DNA from 4 places in the Rossellomorea sp. LjRoot5 genome. Region 3 is predicted to be linked to each of the others. Evidence: predicted binding sites of a transcription regulator. Region 3 holds the regulator's gene; each other region holds the start of a gene.
What was found. Region 3 encodes Rex, which represses fermentation and respiration genes when NADH is low (regulators of the CRP and FNR family bind a similar motif). Its sites were predicted from a motif close to TTGTGAAATATTTCACAA; they were not measured.
Positions count from the first base shown of each region.

Region 1: the regulator Rex is predicted to act here: its motif matches at 1,332-1,349, upstream of ric (iron-sulfur cluster repair di-iron protein).
Region 2: the regulator Rex is predicted to act here: its motif matches at 2,129-2,146, upstream of cydD (thiol reductant ABC exporter subunit CydD).
Region 4: the regulator Rex is predicted to act here: its motif matches at 1,473-1,490, upstream of ACSQ2E_RS16350 (L-lactate dehydrogenase).

Region 1 covers NZ_CAXUQN020000001.1:993,842-997,126, forward strand. Annotated here, with positions in the region: gene ACSQ2E_RS05065 (hypothetical protein) at 1-159, shown strand, start outside; gene ric (iron-sulfur cluster repair di-iron protein) at 554-1,261, opposite strand; gene ACSQ2E_RS05075 (Crp/Fnr family transcriptional regulator) at 1,430-2,125, opposite strand; gene ACSQ2E_RS05080 (TIGR04053 family radical SAM/SPASM domain-containing protein) at 2,162-3,283, opposite strand.
Region 2 covers NZ_CAXUQN020000001.1:3,204,530-3,207,814, reverse strand. Annotated here, with positions in the region: gene ACSQ2E_RS16335 (NCS2 family permease) at 1-127, opposite strand, end outside; gene ACSQ2E_RS16330 (M20/M25/M40 family metallo-hydrolase) at 369-2,012, shown strand; gene cydD (thiol reductant ABC exporter subunit CydD) at 2,175-3,285, shown strand, end outside.
Region 3 covers NZ_CAXUQN020000001.1:4,193,087-4,196,371, forward strand. Annotated here, with positions in the region: gene ACSQ2E_RS21325 (CPBP family intramembrane glutamic endopeptidase) at 1-154, shown strand, start outside; gene ACSQ2E_RS21330 (YdiK family protein) at 151-360, shown strand; gene tatC (twin-arginine translocase subunit TatC) at 376-1,143, opposite strand; gene ACSQ2E_RS21340 (twin-arginine translocase TatA/TatE family subunit) at 1,159-1,329, opposite strand; gene ACSQ2E_RS21345 (redox-sensing transcriptional repressor Rex) at 1,384-2,061, opposite strand; gene ACSQ2E_RS21350 (ABC-F family ATP-binding cassette domain-containing protein) at 2,253-3,285, shown strand, end outside.
Region 4 covers NZ_CAXUQN020000001.1:3,208,577-3,211,861, reverse strand. Annotated here, with positions in the region: gene ACSQ2E_RS16355 (hypothetical protein) at 1-262, opposite strand, end outside; gene ACSQ2E_RS16350 (L-lactate dehydrogenase) at 351-1,301, opposite strand; gene ACSQ2E_RS16345 (GNAT family N-acetyltransferase) at 1,637-2,173, shown strand; gene ACSQ2E_RS16340 (histidine phosphatase family protein) at 2,269-2,814, shown strand; gene ACSQ2E_RS16335 (NCS2 family permease) at 2,873-3,285, opposite strand, start outside.

The DNA.
Region 1 (3,285 bases), 3.2 Mb from region 3:
ATGGGATGGATCTATATATTTTCTCCCAATCAGCTATGTAACAACTATCTGATTGTGGAACAGGTTACACTCGGCTGGGGGTTCTGGACGATGGGGCTTTGTATCAGTATTTATATCGTGTATGACATGTTCAGTGAAAAATGGGAAGACTCTTATTAGAGCCTGTGATTATCGTCACAAATGGCAAGAAAGAGTGTGTGTATAATTAACGGTAATCGATCACAGCAACTAATAGAATAAGAGTTGGGCAATGGTGAAGCAATCTTGACATTACAATGTTATAGTGAAACACTTATGCTTCGAAAGTTGATTGGAGCGGAAGGTGCTCGACTCCTGCGGGAAACGCTGGACAGGTGAGACCCCGGAGGCGCAGCCGAGGAGGCTCACCGCCAGCCCCGCGGAAAGCGAGCACCTGGAGCGGAAATCAACCACTACTTACTACATCCCAATGAAAAATCCGAACGATTTCGATTTTCAAAAAAGAATTTCGAATGATCGTTCGGATTTTCTTTCAACTAAATACTTTTGTCCCAACCTCACTATTTATTCCAGATTACATCGTCTGTACAGCACGAGGGAAAAGAATATTATTTTCCAAGTGGATATGCTCGAATAAATCGGATTCCAGTTCTTCCAGACGCTGATATACAAGGCGGTAGGTCACGCATGCACCTGGAGGAGGAGTGAAATCATAAGTGACCTTTCGTATTTCTTTTATAATATCTCCTGCATGTTGATGCTCGTCTTCCAAAGCAGAAAGAATGGTCGATAATTTCTCCTTGTTTTCAGGCTTTGGATCCTCTTCGAATGCAATAAGGGCCGGGAAGTCTTCCGTTTCTTCTTTGATTGTATGCTGCTCAAGTTCAACCTTCAACTGGTTAAACAGTTTATGAATCTGTGCTAAATGGGGGTGCTGTGCTCCGTGAACGCGAAGTACCTTGGTCACATATGGAGTCAGTTTAGGCAGTTCTTCATTTAAGTAACGGTGATGTTTGCCGACGATATATTGAATCAACTCCGTGAGTGAAGCCTGTTCCCAGTTGATGGTGGATTCGTTCAATCTCTTGGCTTCCTCGTACAGTGCATTTAACTCGGTGAGGACTTCTTCTGACGAAAGGTTCCTTTCTTCGATCGCTTCAATTAAAGGGCGATTTCCTCCACAGCAAAAGTCGATTCGATTCGCCTTGAAAAAGTCGCTTGCTTTCGGAAATTCTGTGACGATATTCCCTATTATGGATGACTCTGTGAATATTTGTGTCATTTTAATCCCTCCATATTTGTCGTTTTACTTGTTTAACTGTCTTTATCATATCAACAACTGAACGAGACTTTCGTGATACATATCACAGATTAGAATGAAATTCATCACGGGTTAACTGAATTTTTGACAGTCATTCTCTTCAGAAAAGAGCACTCGTCCTGTCCGTGATCAATGAATGATTTCCTCTTTCAGTTTGTCGGGGTCGATCACATAGAACCCTTCTGCATCAAGCTCAATGAGATCTTTTTTCCTTAGCTGGTTAAGAGTTCTACTGACTGTTTCACGCGAGGTGCCGATCATGTTGGCGAGTTCTCTGTTCGTAAAATGGGTAGTGATTTTATACAGGTTTTCAAGCTTCACACCATTGGACTTTGATAGACGCAGGAGAAGCATAATGACCTGTTCATACGTATTGTGGAGAATTTTCTCTTCCAGGCGGCTTTGAAGATCGACAATTTTACCCCCTAGAACCCGGAATAACTTAATGCAAAGCTCAGGGTGTTGAATCAGGATTTTCTCGAAATCTTTAATGGGGGTGACGATGAGCTGCGCTTTTTTTATGACCTCGGCGTTTGCAGGAAATGTCCCTTGCCTGAAAAAACCGGCGTGAGGGAACATTTCACCGTCCTCAAGTACCGATACAATCTGTTCTTTTCCAGTGGCATCGGTTTTATAAATTTTCACGATGCCGGAGTGGATGAAGAAGACACGGTCGAGAGGTTCTTCCTGCATGAAAATAATCGAACGGGCATTGTATATTCTTGAAGATGAGATTGATATGATTGGCTGCAGTTCATCGTCGGATAACTCCTTGAATAGTGGAACGGTTTGCAGATGCTTTTTAATATCTTCTTTATTTAACATGAAGGGCTCCTTTCTGCGTTTGGACTATCAACATTATCACCATCTAAACACTCTTTTCCTCATGCTCTTCGGTATATACACGCATGCTGGTTCGCTTTCCATGTAATCGCCTGTCAGGGCATAGGCTCTTGAGCGGGAACCTCCGCACACGTAGCGGAATTCGCATTGTCCGCATTTCCCTTTATATTTATCAGGATTTCTCAGGTCTTTAAAAATAGGTGAGTGCCTGTAAATTTCGGATAGCGGCTGCTGCCTTACATTCCCGGCTTTGATGGGGAGAAGTCCGCTGGGATAGACGTCCCCGATATGGGAGATGAAGACAAATCCATTCCCGTCATTTATTCCTCTCGGTGCCCGTCCCAGACCATCAAATTGACCAGTTTTGCCTGAATGTAAAGCATCCTGATATTGAATCTTTTTTTGTTCATCTTTATTTTGTCTCATTTTTTCTGAGATGACCACACGTCGGTAATGCTGCGCGGCAGTGGTTTTTATATCGAAAGGCACCCGGAGGCTTAATTGATTCAGCCAGCGGAATACTTTTTCGTGCTCCACGGGTGAAATCATGTCTGCTTCTTTACCTCTCCCGATCGACACAAGGAAGAAGACACTCCACAACACGCAATTTAACTCCTCTACCAATTCGGCCATTTCTTCAAGCATGTCGACATTATAGCGGGAGATGACGGTGTTGATTTGAAGAGGAAGTTCAAGTTCGAGGATGTAGTTGATCGCGTTCATGGTCAAGTCGAATGAACCGGATGTTCCTCTGAAATGGTCATGTACTTCTGCTGTCGGACCGTCCAGACTGAACGCCCAGCGAGCAAGACCTACTTCTTTCGCTTTCTCAATGGACTCCTTGGTGACGTTGGGTGTTGCGCTTGGTGTCATGGAGACACGCACTCCTTTTTGAATCGCATAGGAAGCAATATCATATACGTCAGGCCGCATGAGCGGATCTCCGCCTGTGAACACAAGCATCGGGTTGTTCATTTCATAGATGTCATCTATCAGTTTTTTTCCTTCTTCAAAATCCAATTCAAGCGGATGCCGTTTGTACTGCGCTTCTGCCCGGCAGTGAAGGCAGTGAAGCTCACACGCTCTAGTTAATTCCCAAATGACGATAAATGGGTTTTCGTCGAAATTCATATCAAACATCA
Region 2 (3,285 bases), 990 kb from region 3:
ACGGGACTCCTGCATCGGATAAGATGATGGGATTCACAACCACTATGTACACCATTGTCAGGAATGTTGTGATCCCGGCAAGTATTTCCGTTTTAGGATCCGTGCCGTGTTCCTTTAATTTAAACATTGTAAAACCTCCAATAAAAACGAACATTAAAAACACACAACTTCTATAATATTCGGTAATAGAACGAATTTCAATAGGAAGTACCGAATTATTTTTAAGAAAATATCTTGAAACCCCTTCCAAACCCCATCCTTTTTCGATAAGATGTTATCAATTATAGAGGAATCAGTTTCTATAATGCCCATGCATTGAACGATTTACCACGCATAGGCTCATATTTCTTTAAGAAAGGGGCGGTACTATGTATACTCAACTGAAAAATAAGTCAACTTCTGAACAAATTGAACTCATCACACGATCTTTAATCGCTCTGAAAAGTTATAACGGTACAATCGGAGAAAGTGAGAAAGCTCTATTTATATATAAGCTGATCTCTTCGTTCCCATATTTCAAGCATCATCCCGATAGAGTCTGGCTCCAGGAAGTCCCTAACGATCCGATTGGAAGGAAGAACGTTTTTGCCCTTGTGAAAGGGACGGCCTCTAAAACCGTCGTATTTCATGCCCATTACGATACGGTGGGGACCGACGATTATGGAGCCCTCCAGGATATGGCCCATGATCCGGACTTCCTGCAGAAGTACTTCATGGATTATGAAGGGGAAGAAAAGGTAAAGGAAGATGCCCTTTCAGGGAACTGGCTGTTCGGGAGGGGCGCCTTGGATATGCAGAGCGGGATCGCCGTCCATTTAGCGAATCTTTTATATCATACAGGTGAAAAACAGCCGGGTGGGAATTTACTCTACCTCTTCAATGGGGATGAAGAAAGTGAGCATGCCGGGATGATTGCGGCTTTAAGTGATCTCCACCGCTTGAAAAACGAAGGAATGGACTATTTGGCAGCGATCAATACGGATTTCATTTCGCCTATTTATGACGGTGATTGTAAACGATACATCTATACCGGAGCGGCTGGAAAGCTTCTGCCAAGTTTCTATATATATGGAAGGGAAGCGCATGTCGGGGATGTCCTGACTTCGATTGATCCGACCGTGATCGCTTCCAAGATCAATCTCGAAATCAATCAGAATCTTGACTATTTGGAGGATATTCCGGGTGAATTCACCCTGCCGCCTTCATGTCTCTATTTTAAAGATGATAAGCATACGTATAATGTTCAGACTCCTCTCAGCGCTTCTCTTTATTTCAACTATTTTGTATATGAAAGAACGGCTCGGGAAGTGCTGTACGATATGAAAAAGGTCGCCTTGAAGGTAGTAAGTGAAATGGAAGAGCGAAGCAAAAAGCAGTTTGAACAGTACCGGAATTATCACGGATTCCCTGAACGGGAATTTTCATGGGAAGTGGAAGTCCTTACATTAAGGGAGTATATATTCTGGCTGAAAGAAAGGGGCTTAGATCCGGACCCTGTCATGAAGAAAATCTTTCATGATATGGAAGGGGAGGACAGGCGGACGATTGCTTATACGATGGTGGAAGCCCTGCAGCATCTTGATCCCGACCGGACACCAAGAGTCATCCTGTTCTTCGCTCCTCCTTTTCTACCACATAATTTTGTGAATGAGGAAAATGAGTACGGCAAAAAGGTGAGAGAGGTGCTCGGAACCTGCTTAGAAGATATATCCAATGAGACAGGCGAAGAATTCGTCATCAAACGGTTTTTCCCTTATCTCGCAGATGGCAGCTTTCTTTCTCTTCATGAAGAAGATGAAGATATTGAAGTGTTCAAGAAGAATCTGCCCCTCATCGATCACCTGTATCCGGTGCCCATCGACTTGATCAGAAAGCTGAACATCCCCTCCATTAATATAGGAGTCTACGGGAAAGATGGTCATCAGTGGACCGAAAGAGTGTATAAACCCTATACGTTCTCCGTACTGCCGGAAATCATCAGGCGGGTGACGAAGGACTTACTGGAAATATGATATGGAAAAAGTAGAGAGGTTATTTTCTCTCTATTTTTTATTATAAAATTGTCACAAAACGGTCAATCCCAAAAGATGCATAAAGGGAACAAGTTTACTATAATGAAGTTATTAGATTGTGAAATATTTCACTAACTTTTAACATTGGAGTTGAGAACTGCGATGAAAGAGCTTAATCAATTGGCTAAAGAGCAAAGAGCATCAACACTCACCCTTTATGGGGCGTCCCTGTTGATGGGGGGAGTCGTTGTTGGACAGGCTTATTTGCTCGTAAGCATTGTCAATGCAATTTTTATAGAGAAGCTTGAGTTCCAGGAAGTCCTCCCTATGCTTGGGGCCTTGCTTGTTGTTCTTACGGGGAGAGCTTTCCTTTCATATGTCAATGGACAGACAGGAATCAGGATGGCCGCAACGGTGAAGAAGGATTTGAGGGAACGGCTGTTAAAGAAATGGGCAAAAAACCCGATTCAGGCCTCCATTCAGGGTCAATCCGGACAAAAGGTCAGTACGATGATGGATGCGGTCGATGGGTTGGACGGGTATTACAGTCAGTATATACCTCAAAGGATTCAAACCTCCATCGTTCCTTTGATCCTGTTGATCACCATCTTCACGGAGCATGTGTATACAGGTTTGATCATGGTGGTGACGGCTCCATTCATCCCATTATTCATGGCCATCATCGGGGTCATGACCAAGAAGAAATCAGAGAAGCAGATGGACAAGCTGACCGCTTTTTCAGGAAGATTCCTCGATACTCTTCAAGGATTGACTACTTTAAAGTTACTTGGGAGGGGAGCTCAACAGAAAGTGGAGATCAAATCAAGTAGTCTGGACTTCCGGGAAGCGACCATGGACGTATTGAAGACGGCATTTCTGTCTTCGTTGATGCTTGAATTCATTTCCATGCTAAGTATCGGCCTGATCGCCCTGGAGGTGGGGCTGAAGTTGGTAGTCTTTGAGAGTATCCCATTCTTTACCGCCTTCTTCGTTCTTGTCCTGGCACCGGAATTCTATCAGTCTTTAAAAGAGCTGGGGAATGCGTTTCATACCGGGCGTGGAAGCATGGGCGCCGCTAAGAAGGTCATGGAGGAGCTTCAGGAAAAGGATCAGCCGGTCAAATGGGGGAATAGGGAAATGTCCGCAAATGGGAAATCTCCCACCATTGAACTGCGTAACCTCGGGTTCTCTTATGGTGAAAAAGGATATGCCCTGCAAGGGGTCACCGCCGTCTTCCCATCACGGGGCCAAGTGGCCATTGTCGGTCAGAGTG
Region 3 (3,285 bases):
TGTAAAAACGAAGCGGATCCTGGTGCCAATATTTGCTCACGTGGCGATGAATACAACGGTCGTTCTAATGCAATCTATCTATAGGGACGATATCGATAAAATGATGAATGAAGCTGAAAAAATTCAAGGATTTATTGGAGGATTATTTCTATGAGGAGATCACCATTATTCTCGGGAGTGATCTATCTCCTTCTCGGTGTGCTCTTCACCTATTTTGCTGTACAAAACGTACAGAATGATGAAGGTTGGGGATTTTTCACGTATATGCTCATCTTTCTTGCGACCCTGGACTTCGGTTCCGGGTTAAGGATGATTATGCTGCATTTCAAAATTAAAAAACAAATAAAGAACAAAAAATAAGGATTGATCATTTGATCAATCCTTATTTTTGTCCTCGTACTGTTCCATTTCAAGCTTCTGCTCCGCTTCCAATACCTTTTTGTATCCGATCTTGGAGATCCAGATGCTGATTTCATATAGTATGAACAGCGGTACCGTCACCATTAGATGAGACACAATATCGGGTGGCGTGATAAGAGCCGCGATGACCAATAAGATAAAGTAGGCTGCTTTCCTCATCTTCCCCATCATCATCGGCGTGATGATACCTAACCGTGTAAGAAAAAGCATGGCTACGGGTAACTGAAAGAGAAAACCAAAAGGAATCGTGATCTGGAATAAGAAATGAAAATATTCGTTTATTCCGATCACTTGTTCTATATTGAGATTCATTGATAAACCCATCATGAATTTCACGATATATGGAAACAAAATAAAATAAGAAAATGACAATCCACCTAAGAAAAGGATTAGGGAAACTGGAATATAACTAAGCGTCACTTTTCTTTCTCTTTCGTATAAACCCGGACTGACAAAAGACCAGACTTGAAAGAGAATGATAGGGGATGTCATGATCAAAGCAATGAACATGATCATTTCCATATAGATCTTGAGAGGATCTGTGATACGAAAGGCATTCATGGTTAATTCTTTCGCTTCATCGGCATGCTGTAAGTACCTGATCAGCGGTTCCGCAAGAAAGAAGCTTACAACAACTGCTAACAAGAAGAAAACGACTACAAACATGAGTCGTTTTTGCAATTCTCCTATATGTTCATAAACTGTCATGTCTCTTTGACTCATGGCGTTCATCCTACTCTACTTAGCACTATTATTTTTTTCGTCTTCATCATCTGCTAAGCCTTTTGTTGCATTTTTAAATTCACGCAATGTATTTCCTGCCGCTTTTCCTAATTCCGGAAGTTTCTTAGGACCGAAAATAAGTAAAGCAACGACTGCTATTAATACGAGGCTACCTGGACCTGGCATAATGAGACACCTCCTCTTTTACCATTCTATCATAACGTAAATATGAAGAATTTTCTATTCTGTTATGATTCCATCTTGTGACATTTCCGTGTCATCCTCTGAATAATGCTTCAAGAAGTAAACGAGTGACTGAAGTTCCACCGCCAAGTCGATGTGATGGACGCGGATATGGTCAGGCACCGTCAATCTCGCAGGGGTGAAATTCAGTATCCCCTTTATATTCGAAGAAACCAATCGGTCTGTGATATTCTGAGCAGAAGATGCCGGCACCGTCAGAATCGCTACTTCAATATCATGCCCCACAAGACCCTCTTCTAAATCATCTAAATGAAAAACGGGTACATCGCTGATTTGAGTCCCGACCTTCTTTTCATCCACCTCAAAAGCCATTTCGATCTTCGTATTATTATTCTTGATGAAATTATAATGAAGAAACGCTGTACCAAGATTCCCCACCCCGATCAGCACAACCTTCGTAAGGGCATCCTGATCCAGTGTCTTACGGAAGAAGGATAACAGATAATTGACATTATAGCCGTATCCCTTTTTACCCAATGCACCAAAATAAGAAAAGTCCCTGCGGATCGTAGCAGAATCAACTTTCACCGCTTCACTTAATTCCTTCGATGAAACCCTCTGCTTACCGGATGAGTACAGATTCTTGATAAACCGATAATATAGCGGAAGGCGCTTGGCCGTTGCCTGTGGAATTTTCGTTGTATCCTGGTTCATATTGTATTCCCCCACATCTATTCAAAACCTCTGATACCGCTTCCAAAATTGAAAGCATCCAGAATTTATTAAACTCTACTACTCATCATACACTATATTTTATCCTAAGTGTACGAAGATTAATAGTCGATTTATTGCCGTTCCCCTCTCAAATACGGTACACTAGCACTATGAAATAGAGGTGAAACGTCATGATTCTTTTACAAGTGAATCAACTAACAAAGAACTTCGGTGCAGATAATATCCTATCAAATATTAAACTTGAAATACAGACTAGAGATCGCGTTGCCCTTGTCGGCCGTAATGGCGCAGGAAAGTCGACTCTTCTAAAAATAATTGCAGGTCACCTCTCCTACGATTCCGGGGAGATCACTAAGCCAAAGGGCGTCTCCATCGGGTATCTTGCCCAAAATACGGGTCTAGAATCTGATCTATCCATCTGGTCTGAGATGCTGACCGTCTTTGAGGAATTGAAACTGCAGGAAAAGAAATTACGATCACTGGAGCAGCAAATGGCCGATCCTTCAGTATATGAGCAAGAGGATGTCTATCAACGGGTATTGAAGGAATACGATCAACTCCAGGTTCTCTTCAAAGATTCCGGCGGCTATCAGTATGAAGCGGATATCCGTTCCGTCCTTCACGGATTGAACTTCGCCGATTTTGATTACGAAACAAAGATATCCACATTGAGCGGCGGCCAGAAAACCCGTTTGGCCCTTGGTAAGCTTCTACTGACCAAGCCTGACATCCTCATCCTTGATGAGCCGACCAACCACTTGGATATCGAAACGTTATCTTGGCTTGAATCGTATCTGCAGAGCTATGAAGGAGCCGTCTTGATCGTTTCCCATGATCGCTACTTTTTAGACAGCGTCGTCAATCAAGTGTATGAGATTTCCCGTAACAGGAGTAAGAAATACCTGGGGAATTACAGCAGGTATCTTGAACAAAAAGCAGAGGACTATGAGAAAGATCTCAAAATGTTCGAACGTCAGCAGCAAGAAGTCGCAAAGCTCGAAGACTTCATTCAACGGAACATCGCAAGGGCTTCCACTACGAAAATGGCACAGAGCCGGCGAAAAAAACTGGAGCGTATGGATAGGATGGACCGCCCACTCGGGGATGAGAAATCTGCCAGCTTCGCATTTCAAATCGACCGCCCAAGTGGGAATGACGTGCTGCACGTCCAGGACCTTACCATTGGCTACGGGAAAAACGAGA
Region 4 (3,285 bases), 980 kb from region 3:
TCGGTGGTGGACCGGGTGGTGGTTGGTTTTGTCCGCCCTGCCCGCCTGAAGGGGGTGGTGAGCTTGGTGCCCCTTGGCCTCCACCGGGAAAACCCGGAATGCCTGGGAAGCCGCCGCCACCAGAACCTCCACCGCCGCCTGGAAATCCAGGTATGCCTGGGAAGCCTCCACCGGAACCCTGTCCTCCCCCAGGAAAACCAGGAAATCCGCCGCCGGATCCGCCACCGGGCAAGCCGGGGAATAGTTGTCTGTGATCGTACATAGAAGAACCTCCTCATAAAGAATTCTCTTTATCTTATGAGGAGGGGGAGTGGGCGTGCGTGTCTAATCTGCTTGGAAAAGGTGGTGAATCAAGTTTCCAACGCTTTTCTCATGACGTTTTTCAATGTTTGTGCAGAATGGGAGAACTGGGCCTTTTCTTTTTCATTCAACGGAAGTTCGACAACCTTTCGGATCCCATCCCGATTGATGATGGCCGGTACGCCGATATACATGTCCTGTTCCTGATACTCTCCTTCGAGAAGGGCAGAAACGGTCAGGATGCTGTTTTCATTATTGAAGATGGCTTTAGTAATCCGGGCAAGTCCCATGGCGATTCCGTAATACGTTGCCCCTTTTCGTTCGATGATGTGATAGGCTGCGTCCCTTACATTGACAAAAATGTCATCCAGTTCTTTCTGGACGTTCTCCTGCTCCATATCAATCAGTTCATTCAACTGACTTGCACCAACCGTCGTATGGCTCCAAACCGGGAACTCCGTGTCACCATGTTCCCCCATGATATAGGCGTGGATATTTCGAGTATCAATATCGAAGTGCTGACCAACCAAGTAGCGGAGTCTGGCTGTATCGAGTATTGTCCCGGAGCCGATGACTCTCTCTTTCGGCAGGCCGGAGAATTTCCACGTGGCATAGGTTAAGATGTCGACAGGATTCGTCGCGACAAGGAAGATTCCGTTGAAACCACTTTTCATGACGGAGTCTACGATGTTTTTGAAAATCTTCACATTTTTCTCTACGAGGTCCAATCTGGTTTCACCAGGCGCTTGATTTGCTCCGGCAGTGATGACGACCAAATCAGCGTCTTTACAATCACGATAATCTCCTGCTGAAATCTTCATCGGGGAAGCAAAGGCAAGACCGTGATTTAAATCACGTGCATCTCCGTCGGCTTTCTCCTTATTCAGGTCGATCATCACAAGCTCATGGGCGATTCCTTGATTGAGAAGAGCGAAGGCATAACTGGAACCGACAAATCCTGTACCGATTAAAGCTATTTTGTTTGTGCATTTGATTGTCATACGTCATCACCTATTCTTTTATAATTTGTCCTTGCGATTGGTAACATGCGTCCCTGATGATTCGAGGGGAGGATTGGATTGAAACTGCTAATATTGTGAAGTTATTCACAAATAGATCATAACATGTTTTGCACTGATATTCTATTGATAAACGTATCATATCATACATATTTGTGAAATTATTCACAAATGTGTCGAAGTTATCGGAGAGGGACGGACCTTGATTCCTAGGACCTGGTCCTAGGAATCAAGGTCCATCCCTCTAAAAAGAAGGGTTTTTTATTGGCTCTGATGAATGTATATAGGAAGAGGTTTGTTTATGGAGGTGTGGGTGTATGAATGTGAAGAGTGGGGAGTTGAATGTCCGTCCGTTAGTGGATGGGGATAAGTATACGCTCTCAAGGTGGTTATCGGATCCCGTGGTCCTGGAATTTTATGAAGGAAGGGACCGTCCTTTCACCCCCGAGATGGTGGAGGAGAAATTCTTCTCGGATAGGGGTGTCATGAGTTGTCTTGTTGAGTATGAAGGAATTGAAATTGGTTATCTCCAATATTATCAGCTCGATCATGAGACGATGATACGCTACGGCTATACGAATCTGGATGAAGTGATTTACGGTACGGATCAATTCATCGGGGAGGCAGGGTATTGGAATAAAGGAGTCGGAACACAGCTTATCCGTGCTGTGGTGGAGTACCTGCTTCAGAAGGAGGGAGTCCACCGCCTCGTGATGGACCCGATGACATGGAACACGAGAGCGATCCGTTGTTATGAAAAATGTGGATATAGTAAAGCAAGAATATTGCGGGAGCATGAGCTTCATGAAGGGGTATACCATGATTCCTGGTTGATGGAGTTCATACCCGAGTAACTTAATGTTGTAGTACATATCGAATAGTCAGGGGCTGTTCAAACAGAGCGGTCCTATTTATGGTGGCAAAGAGAAAGGAGTGAACGTGTATGAACGTGACTAAATTATATCTGGTCAGGCATGCCCACTCGATTTATACCTCTGAAGAGCGTACGAGGCCATTGTCTGAAAAAGGAAGACGGGATGCACTCAATGTGACCGGACGACTAATAAAAGAAAAGATTGATGTCGTTTGTTCCAGTCCTTATAAAAGAGCCATGGAAACAGTAGAAGGTATAGCCCGACATATCAATCAGGAAATCGAATTAGTAGAAGAGATGAGAGAACGCACTCTATCATCAGTACCCGTGAAAAATTTTCAGGAAGCCATTTCATCGGTTTGGGCAGATCCGTCCCTTTCATTAGAAGGGGGAGAGTCGAACCTTACCGCTCAAAAGAGGGGGGTACATGGGATATTTAAAATATTGAAAGAATATAATGGTAAAAACGTGGTGATTGGAACCCACGGAAATATTATGGTCCTGATCATGAATTATTTTGATGGGAAATATGGTGTGGAATTCTGGAGAGAGCTTGAGATGCCGGATGTATACTGTTTAACATTCCAAGATAGAAATCTCGAGAGTGTATCAAGAATATAATCGCAGCCCATAAAAAAAGACCGTTCACTGTGAACGGTCTTAAAAGTTCTATTATAAATTAATGAGGCAGGAATGCCAGCTGATAGAAGAACAGGACAGCAAAGATATAAACAAGAGGATGGACTTGTTTCCATTGTCCTTTCACTACTTTAAGTAAAGGATAAGAAATGAATCCCAGTGCAATCCCCGTTGCGATGCTGGATGTTAAGGGCATGCTCAGGATGATGAGGAATGCTGGGAAGGCTTCATCCAACTGATCCCATTTAATTTGAGAGATGCTGCCCATCATCAGGCTGCCCACGATGATAAGGGCAGGAGCCGTAATGGCTGAGATCCCTGACACGGAACTGACCAATGGTCCGAAAAAGGCGGAAGCGATGAACAGGATCGATACGGTCAAGGTAGTTAATCCCGTTCTTCCCCCTGCCGAAACACCTGCCGAAGACTCGATATATGCGGATGTCGGGCTTG